2 regions of the Larsenimonas rhizosphaerae genome follow, and region 1 is predicted to be linked to the other one. Evidence: predicted binding sites of a transcription regulator. Region 1 holds the regulator's gene; the other holds the start of a gene.
The links. Region 1 encodes LexA, which represses DNA repair genes until DNA is damaged. Its sites were predicted from a motif close to TACTGTNTANNTANACAGTA; they were not measured.
Positions count from the first base shown of each region.

Region 2: the regulator LexA is predicted to act here: its motif matches at 2,662-2,681, upstream of OQ287_RS10725 (YqiA/YcfP family alpha/beta fold hydrolase).

Region 1 is NZ_JAPIVE010000001.1:1,201,964-1,206,686, forward strand. Features, by position in the region: gene OQ287_RS05585 (mechanosensitive ion channel family protein) at 1-626, opposite strand, end outside; gene nagZ (beta-N-acetylhexosaminidase) at 652-1,689, opposite strand; gene OQ287_RS05595 (TetR/AcrR family transcriptional regulator) at 1,686-2,351, opposite strand; gene lexA (transcriptional repressor LexA) at 2,450-3,079, shown strand; gene OQ287_RS05605 (argininosuccinate synthase) at 3,151-4,371, opposite strand; gene rnt (ribonuclease T) at 4,593-4,723, shown strand, end outside.
Region 2 is NZ_JAPIVE010000003.1:144,159-148,881, reverse strand. Features, by position in the region: gene cmoB (tRNA 5-methoxyuridine(34)/uridine 5-oxyacetic acid(34) synthase CmoB) at 1-61, opposite strand, end outside; gene cmoA (carboxy-S-adenosyl-L-methionine synthase CmoA) at 63-815, opposite strand; gene pgi (glucose-6-phosphate isomerase) at 950-2,605, shown strand; gene OQ287_RS10725 (YqiA/YcfP family alpha/beta fold hydrolase) at 2,710-3,330, shown strand; gene parE (DNA topoisomerase IV subunit B) at 3,343-4,723, shown strand, end outside.

The sequences.
Region 1 (4,723 bases):
TTGAAGGGACGGTCCACATGCACCACCATGCCGCCAAAAAAGTTGGCCAGCAGGTCCCGTGCGGCAAAACCTGCCACCAGCCCACCAAACCCGCCAAAGGCCAGCACTCCGGAAATCGACACACCCAGCACATTCAGCGCACACAGTACCAGTATGGTCAGAAGCACTGCGCCAAATACCTTGGTCAACGCATCAGTGGTGGTTTTTTCCAGCGCTCGGCCCTTGCTGTTACCGGGGGGAAATACCATGCGCCGCTCGATGCGCCCGATAAATCGCCAGCCAAGCCAACCGATCAGCACCAGCGTCAGCAACTTGCTGACCATGGGCGCACGCTCGGTCAGCCAGCTCTGGTCAAAGTGAAGCCCCACGGTCATGACAATGATGGTTAATCCCACCAGCCATACCCATGCGCGCAGCGGCGCACGCACAGCGGCCACCAGCACATCGTCCCAACGATTGGGGGTGGCTTTCAGGCGACGCTCAAGGGGCTTGAGCGACAGCCAGAATACAAGGTCCACCAGTATGGTCAGCCCCAGCGCGATCAGCGGCGTAACAAGCCAGTCCGGCACTCCTACCTTGTCTATCCAGCCCCGGAGCTCGTTGATTATCGAAAAGAAACCATCCATGCCATCCATCCCGCCTGCTCAAGCATTATTGTTGTCTCTCGGCGAGCTCGCACATGGCAGCCAACCGCGCATGAATCTTGCGCCATCGACCAAGGGCTTCCAGCGCCTCCAGCGAAGGGCGGGCCCGGCCGAACCGTAGACGGGACAGACCGCGACCGCCCAGCTCACGCCCCTCGAAGCCGGCAACCGCCTGGCGAGCGCCGTCAGGATCATTACATATCAGTACCATGTCACAACCTGCTGCCAGTGCCATTTCCGCGCGTGCCAGCGGTGTACCGGCGCCGTGCGCCCCTTTCATGGACAAATCATCGGAAATCACCACACCCTTGAACCCCAGGCTTTCCCGTAAAAGCCCCAGCCAGCTTGGCGAAAATCCGGCGGGCCGGTCATCAAATGCCGGATAACAGACGTGTGCCGGCATGATGGCGGTCAAATGCGGCGCCAGATGCCTGAAAGGCACCAGATCGATGGACTCGATTTCCTTGAAGGACCGATCATCTACCGGCAGGGTCAGATGGGAATCCAGTGCTACATGACCATGCCCCGGAAAATGCTTGCCGACACTGGCCATACCGGCTTCACGCAACCCTTCGATGAAGGCTCCGGCCAGCGCAGCCACCATATCGGGGTCATCGGAAAAGGCGCGGTTGCCGATGGCCGGGCACCGGTCGCTGTCAACGTCCAGAACCGGCGCGAAGGAAAAATCAACCCCGACAGCGGCCATTTCCATACCAAGCAGCCAACCGGTATCACGCGCCACACTCACCGCTACAGTTTGCCCTTCCCGTTGTGCAAGCTGCCCGAAACCTGCCATGGGCGGCAAACGGGTAACCCCCGTCACCAGCCGTTGAACTCGCCCCCCCTCCTGATCAATGGCAATCAGAAGTGCCGGATTGACCTGTCGAATCGAGGCACACAGCTCACGCACCTGGAAGGCGTCATCAATATTTCGAGAAAAGAGGATGACACCCGCCACTGCCGGCGAGGCCAGTAGCGTCGCCTCCTCGTCAGTCAACTGCGTACCGGCGATATCGAGCATGACCGGGCCAATGGATAACGTCATAAGGAAGTCTCTTGAGAAAAGGGGCTAATGGCTGCGGAGTCCGTAGAAGGTGCCTGCAGAGTGGCCAGCACCATTGGCCGAACCTGGCCGGCCAGAGCACGTACGGGCATATGGCCGGTTTCACCGGGATGCATGCCGCGCAGAGTATCCAGACTGGACAGGGTAAACACGATCGATCCCAGTAGAAAATGCAGGCGCCAGAATCGATCTTCACGCCGCAGCCTTGGAGTTGCCTGTGTAACCAGATCAATGAAGTCGGCAAACAGTGGACGATAATGATCCTGCAGGTACTCGCGCAGATTCGGTTGATGGCGGGTATAGGCCATTCCCAGCAACTTCATGAACACGCGAAGATCACCGTGAGATGAGGAGGTGTTGAGCGCGCAGTGAATCAGGGTATCTATCAGCACATCCAGAGACGGCGGCGAATCAGCTTTCAAACGCTCCAGAGCGGCGCCAAACAACTCGGCGAACGGATCGAAATGGCGCGCAAAGACCGCTTGGATAAGGGCCGTCTTGGAACCAAAATGATAATTCACTGCCGCCAGATTAACGTCGGCCTTGCGCGTGATCACACGCAACGAGGTTTCGGTAAACCCGTGCTCCACAAAGAGCGCCTCGGCGGCATCGAGGATCCGCTCCGAAGTAGTTGTCTGCTCCATATGTTCTTTTCCGTCCTGTCACCCTTGAATGTTGCTTGGCAGAGCGTAAAGGACTGGATAAAATCACAGGCTGTACACCCTTTCAATATGGAGTTTCCATGGCACGCCCGCTGACTGCGCGACAACAGGAAGTGTACGACTTTATAAGGCGAACACTCCAGGAGTATGGCTACCCGCCCACTCGAGCAGAAATTGCACGGGCGCTGGGCTTTCGTTCCGCCAATGCCGCGGAAGAACATCTTCGCGCCCTGCAGAAAAAGGGTGCCATCGACATGATTCCGGGTACGTCTCGCGGTATTCGCCTGCCGCAGACCGAGGACACGGCCGAGAGCGGCCTTCCGGTCATCGGCGAAGTGGCCGCTGGCTCACCGATTCTGGCAGAGGCCCATATCGACCGCTACTGCCCCCTGCCGTCAAATTACTTCAGTCCCGGCGCAGACTACCTTCTTCGTGTCCGCGGCCTGTCAATGAAGGACATCGGCATCCTGGACGGTGATTTACTGGCGGTTCATCGTACCAGCGAAGCACGAAATGGCCAGATCGTTGTGGCCCGCATCGACGATGAAGTCACCGTCAAGCGTCTGGATCGGCGCGACGACACAGTGTATCTCCTGGCCGAGAACACTGATTTCGACCCTATCTGCATCGATCCGACAACCCACAGCTTTTCCATTGAAGGAATCGGTGTTGGCATCATCAGAGGCGGTGAAAATGGTGGGCTGCACTGACCTGCCCTTGCCGACTGCATAAAAAAGCCTCCCTTCCGGGAGGCTTTTTTTACACAGGGCATAACCACGACTCAGTCAGTGTCACGGCCGCGTGAAGCGGCAATGCGCAGACGCAGGGCATTGAGCTTGATAAAGCCCTCAGCATCCTTCTGGTCATAGGCACCGGCATCATCTTCGAAGGTGGCAATCGAGGCGTCGAACAGGGAATCGTCCGATTTTCGGCCAGCCACAATCACATTCCCCTTGTAGAGCTTGAGGCGAACCACACCGTTGACTACCTTCTGCGTTTCATCGATTGCAGCCTGCAGCATTTTTCGCTCCGGGCTCCACCAGTAACCGTTGTAGATCACCTCGGCGTAACGCGGCATCAGCTCATCCTTCAGATGCGCCGCTTCACGGTCCAGCGTCAGAGACTCGATGGCCCGATGGGCACGAAGCATGATGGTGCCTCCCGGTGTCTCATAGCAGCCACGTGATTTCATGCCAACATAGCGGTTTTCAACGATATCAAGGCGACCGATGCCGTTTTCGCCACCGACCCGGTTCAGCCAGGACAGCACTTCATGCGCCTTCATCGGCTGACCATCGATGGCCACAATGTCGCCGTGCTCGTAGGTAAGCTCGACATAGGTCGGCGTGTCCGGTGCCGCTTCCGGACTGACGCTCCAGCGCCACATGTCTTCTTCTGCTTCCTCCCACGGATCTTCCAGATTGCCACCCTCGTAAGAGATGTGCAGCAGATTGGCATCCATGGAATAAGGTGACTTCTTCTTGTTCTTGGCAAAATCAACCGGGATATCATGCTCTTCGCAATACCCCATCAGCTTTTCGCGCGAATTCAGATCCCACTCACGCCAGGGCGCAATGACCTTGACGCCAGGCTTGAGGGCATAGGCACCCAACTCGAAGCGCACCTGATCGTTGCCCTTGCCGGTCGCACCGTGTGAAATGGCATCGGCACCGGTTTCATTGGCAATTTCAATCAGACGACGCGCAATCAACGGACGGGCGATGGACGTACCCAGCAGGTACTCGCCCTCGTAGATGGTGTTGGCGCGAAACATCGGGTATACATAATCGCGCACAAAGACTTCACGCAGATCCTCGATGTAGATTTCCTTCACGCCCAATGCTTCAGCCTTGGCCCTGGCCGGCTCTACTTCCTCGCCCTGCCCCAGATCGGCAGTGAAGGTCACCACTTCACAGTCATAGGTTTCCTGCAACCATTTGACAATTACCGAAGTGTCCAATCCACCTGAATAGGCAAGAACGACCTTCTTCACATCGGACATGCTTTTCTCCTCGTTGATGATGAAGCTCACGAAAATAGCGTATCGCTTTATTACGCGCAGGCGCCAGTTTCAATGATTATAACGTCCCTCTCCCGTGGCGAACACCGCTTCTGCCTACGCACGTGAGACGGCCCCATGATCACCTGTTACACTTTGCACTAACCCTTTTCACTTCACGTTTCATGTGTGTGCCCAGCGCGGCCTCCCAGTAAGGATACTTTATGACCGATGCCAGCCCGGCAGCTTTAATGGCTCGTCGTTTTCGTGGCTTCCTGCCGGTGGTAATGGACCTCGAAACAGGTGGCTTCAACTCGAAAACAGATGCCATTCTCGAGATTGCGGCCACCACCCT
Region 2 (4,723 bases), on a different contig from region 1:
GGGCCAGATCGTGTTCGATAAAGGCGTGATAAAGCGGTAAATGGCGCGGATCTATCGGCATGTCAGTCAGCGGTTCCGGGCTTGAAGGCAATCATGGAGGCAAAGTTCAACTGGCGAAACCAGGTGACACTGCGTGTCAGACCGGCACGTGCCAGGCGCTCATGATGGGTCGTCAGGCTGTCAGTGATCATTACATCTTCCAGGGCGCTGCGCTTCTGGCTGATTTCAAGGTCGCTGTAGCCATTGGCACGCTTGAAGTCGTGATGAAGTTCAAAGAGCAGTTGCTCACTGGCAGGGTTGTCGTCGACAATTTTTTCGGACAGCACCAGCAGACCACCGGGGTTCAGGGCGTCGGCCAGTGACTGGATCACCTGATCACGCTCCTCGGGGGCCAGAAACTGCAGGGTAAAATTGAGCACGATCATGTCCGCCGGTCGATACTCAAGGGTGCGTATATCCCCTTCATACAGCCTGATGCGGTGTGTGGGGTAGCTGTCGGCCAGCACTTCGCGGGCCCGGGCGATCATGGGCGGAGACAGGTCAACGGCATCGAGCGTGAAGGCATCAGGGGGCAGTTGTCGACAGATCGAAAAGGTCGAGGCTCCCAGGGAACAGCCCAGATCGTAGATATGGCCTTCAGGAGGCAGGTAGCGTCTGGCGAGCACGCCGATCATGCCGATAATCTGGCCATAGCCCGGCACGGAGCGGCGGATCATGTCCGGAAAGCATTGGACAACCTGCTCGTCGAAGGAAAAACTGGCGACGTCGTCCAGGGGTGTCGTAAAGAGCGCGTCGCGGTAAGATGGCTCGGTCATAGGATCAAACAGTCAACATATGGAGTGAAGCATCGGGAATCGACGGTAGCATCTACCGCGTCATGGCGACGTAATGGTCGCTAGTTTACGCTGTGACGATTTCCGCTGCACGTCCAGGAAGGAGCATTTTGAGCATGTCGATTCGCGAAACACGTGCCTGGCAGGCACTGGAAACGCATTATCACCAGGAAATGAAGGACGTCCACCTGCGTGAACTGATCAATGAGGAAGGGCGTTTCGATATCTTTGCCCAGCGTGCCGCCGGCATCATGCTGGACATGTCCAAGCAGCGCATGCGGCCATCGACCCTGGACGGTCTCATGGCGCTGGCCGAGGAGCGGAACATGTCCGGGGCCATCGAGCAGTTGTTCAGTGGCGGCCAGGTCAATGTCACCGAGGGGCGTCCGGCCTTGCATACGGCCCTGCGCCTGCCGGAGTCCAGCGAGCTGCATGTCAATGAACAGGATGTCGTCAGTGACGTGCATGCTACCCTGGGCCGCATGGAGGTGCTGGTATCGCGGGTTCATGCCGGCCAGTGGCGCGGCGCGACCGGCAAGCCGATCACGGACGTGATCAACCTCGGGGTCGGTGGGTCCGATCTGGGGCCGTTGATGGTCAGTCAGTCGCTGGATGCCTTTGCACCCGACGATGTCCATCACGTGAACGTACACTTTGCGTCAACCATCGATGGCTCGCAGCTTGCCGACCTCCTGCCGGACGTCAATCCTGAAACCACCCTGTTTATCCTGTCCTCGAAATCCTTCGGCACCATCGACACCCTGTCGAACGCCGAGACTGCGATGGAGTGGCTGAAGTTCTGGCTGAAGGGCTGCAGCGAAGGCTTCATCAAGCACCAGCATTTCATCGGAGTATCGACCAAGCCCGAGAAAATGAGCGAGTGGGGCATTCATGCCGACAACCAGCTGCTGTTCTGGGACTGGGTCGGTGGCCGTTATTCATTGTGGAGCGGCATTGGCCTGCCGATCGCCCTGCACATCGGCATGGACAACTTCCGTCGCCTGCTGGCCGGCGCCCACGAAATGGACGAGCACTTCCGTACAGCACCCCTGAAGGAGAACCTGCCGGTGCTGTTCGGCCTGGCCGGTATCTGGAACGTGAACTTTCTGAATATTCGTTCGCTGGCGGTACTGCCGTACGACGGACGTCTCAAGCACATGCCGGGCTATTTCCAGCAGCTCGAGATGGAATCCAACGGCAAGTCCGTTACCAGCGATAACCAGCCGGTTGATTACTCGACCTGCCCGGTGATCTGGGGTGAAATCGGGCCGAACGGTCAGCACGCCTTTTACCAGTTGCTGCATCAGGGCACCCAGCCGGTAGCCTGCGACTTTATTGTTCCGATCGAGCGTTACGATTACATCGAGGATGAAGGACTGCGTCGTGACCTCAAGGCACAGCATCGTCTATCCCTGTCGAACTGCTTTGCCCAGTCCCGTGTGCTGATGCTGGGTGATGATGCGGTCGAAGGCGGCAATGCCGATGCACCGCCCTACAAGCGCTACCGCGGCAACCAGCCGTCCTCGACGCTTCTGATTGAACAGCTGACGCCTGAGACCCTGGGCGCACTGATTGCACTGTACGAACACAAGGTGTTTGTCCAGGGCACGATCTGGGACGTTGATTCCTTCGATCAGTGGGGCGTTGAGCTTGGCAAGGAAATTGCCAATGCTACTGAGGAAATCATTCGCACCGGCAAGGGCGTCGAGTCCCTCGACACCTCCAGCCGTCATCTGATCGAAACCGTCTGGCAGCAGACACGCGAACACTAAGCCCGGGTTGCCCGGCGCCGCATTCCGGATACGGGATGCGGCGTACTTTTCACGGTGGCTGTTTATATGTACAGTAGTTGCGCCATCAGCGCGAGAGGATAACCATGGCCACCGTCGATCATGTTTTGTACCTGCACGGGTTCAACAGCCATCCTTCTGCCTGGAAAAGCGAGATGACTCGCAAGGCCTGTGCTCTGGCCACTCCGCGGCCGGATTTTCATGCTCCCCATCTGATCCCGCGCCCGGGTGAGGCGTTTGCCATCGCTGAAGCGGCCTTCAGGGCGTTGCCGGGCCGTACGCTGGTCATTGGCAGTTCGCTGGGCGGTTTCGTGGGACTGGGGCTTGCCGAACGATTTGATGTCGAGGCGCTGGTATTGATCAATCCCGCCGTGCGCCCGTCGATGCTGGCGAGCCAATGGGTGGGTACCACACATGAAAACCCCTATACGGGCGATGCCTGCTTTATCGAGCCTGCGTTCGTCGATGAACTCAAGGCGCTGGAGGTAACCTCTCCACGCCGGATGGAACGGTGCCTTGCCATTTATGGCACCGCCGATGACACCCTTGATTACCGTGAGGCAGAGCAATTGCTCAAGGGAAGCCGCACGCTGTTGAGTGAGGGTGATACCCACGGACTTGATCGCTACGCCGATTTCCTGCCGACGGTACTGGCCCAGGGTGGTTTGACCCTGAACCGTGCCGACCTCGTTGAATGTCTGTCATAACGTCTGGAATCCATGAGCGAATATAGTGCCAGCGCCATTGAGGTGCTTTCCGGCCTGGAGCCGGTTCGAAAGCGTCCCGGGATGTACACCGAGACGTCCCGACCCAATCACCTGGTGCAGGAGGTGGTCGATAACAGTGTGGATGAAGCACTGGCCGGCCATGCTCACAGCATCATCATCCGCCTGCATGAAGACGGCTGTGTAGAAGTCTCTGACGACGGTCGCGGCATGCCGACCGATATCCACCCGGAACATGGCGTCAGCGGCATCGAGCTGATCCTGACGCGCCTTCATGCCGGTGGCAAGTTCTCCGATGCCAGCTACCGCTTTTCCGGTGGCCTCCATGGGGTGGGGGTGTCGGTAGTCAATGCGCTCTCCACCCGGCTTGAAGTCGAAGTCGCCCGAGGCGGTCAGCGCCAGGCCATTGCCTTTGAAAAGGGCGAGAAGGTCGAGGACCTGCACACCATTGGTACCTGTGCCAAACGGGTAACAGGCACGGTGGTGCGGTTCTGGCCGGAGGCTGCGTATTTTGATACGCCCAGGGTCTCGGTCTCTAGGCTCTCGCATCTGCTGCGGGCCAAGGCGGTACTGTGCCCGGGGCTCAAGGTCACGCTGATTGACAGCGCCGGTACCGAGACGGTCTGGCAGTTCGAGGATGGCCTGCGGGATTACCTGAGCCAGGCTACCGACGGATTCGAGGTGGTGCCGAGCTCGCCTTTCATGGGGGCCTTTGAGGATGAGGCCCATGCGGTGGACTGGGCGATTCAGTGGCTGCCCGAAGGCGGCGAGGCGCTGATGGAATCCTACGTCAACCTCATTCCCACGCCACTGGGCGGGACGCATGTCAACGGTTTTCGCAGCGGGCTGGTGGATGCCCTGCGGGAGTTCTGTGATTACCGCGGGCTGTTGCCGAAAAACGTCAAGCTGACCGGCGATGATATCTGGGAGCGTTGCGCCTTTGTGCTGTCGGTCAAGATGCATGACCCGCAGTTTGCAGGGCAGACCAAGGAGCGATTGTCTTCACGAAGTGTGGCCGCCTTTGTCTCTGCCGTGGTCAAGGACGCCTTCTCTCTATGGCTCAATGAGCATACTGCTGAAGCCGAAGCGATTGCCGAGATGGTGATCAGCGCCGCACAGCGCCGTATGCGCTCGTCCAGGAAGGTCGCTCGCAAGAAGGTCACCCAGGGGCCGGCGCTGCCCGGCAAGCTGGCGGACTGCAGCGGGCAGGATCCGGCCCGCAGTGAGCTGTTTCTGGTCGAGGGGGACAGTGCCGGAGGAAGCGCCAAGCAGGCCCGTGATCGTGAAACCCAGGCCATTCTGCCGCTCAAGGGTAAAATCATGAATACCTGGGAGGTCGACTCTCACGATGTGCTCGGCTCTCAGGAAATTCACG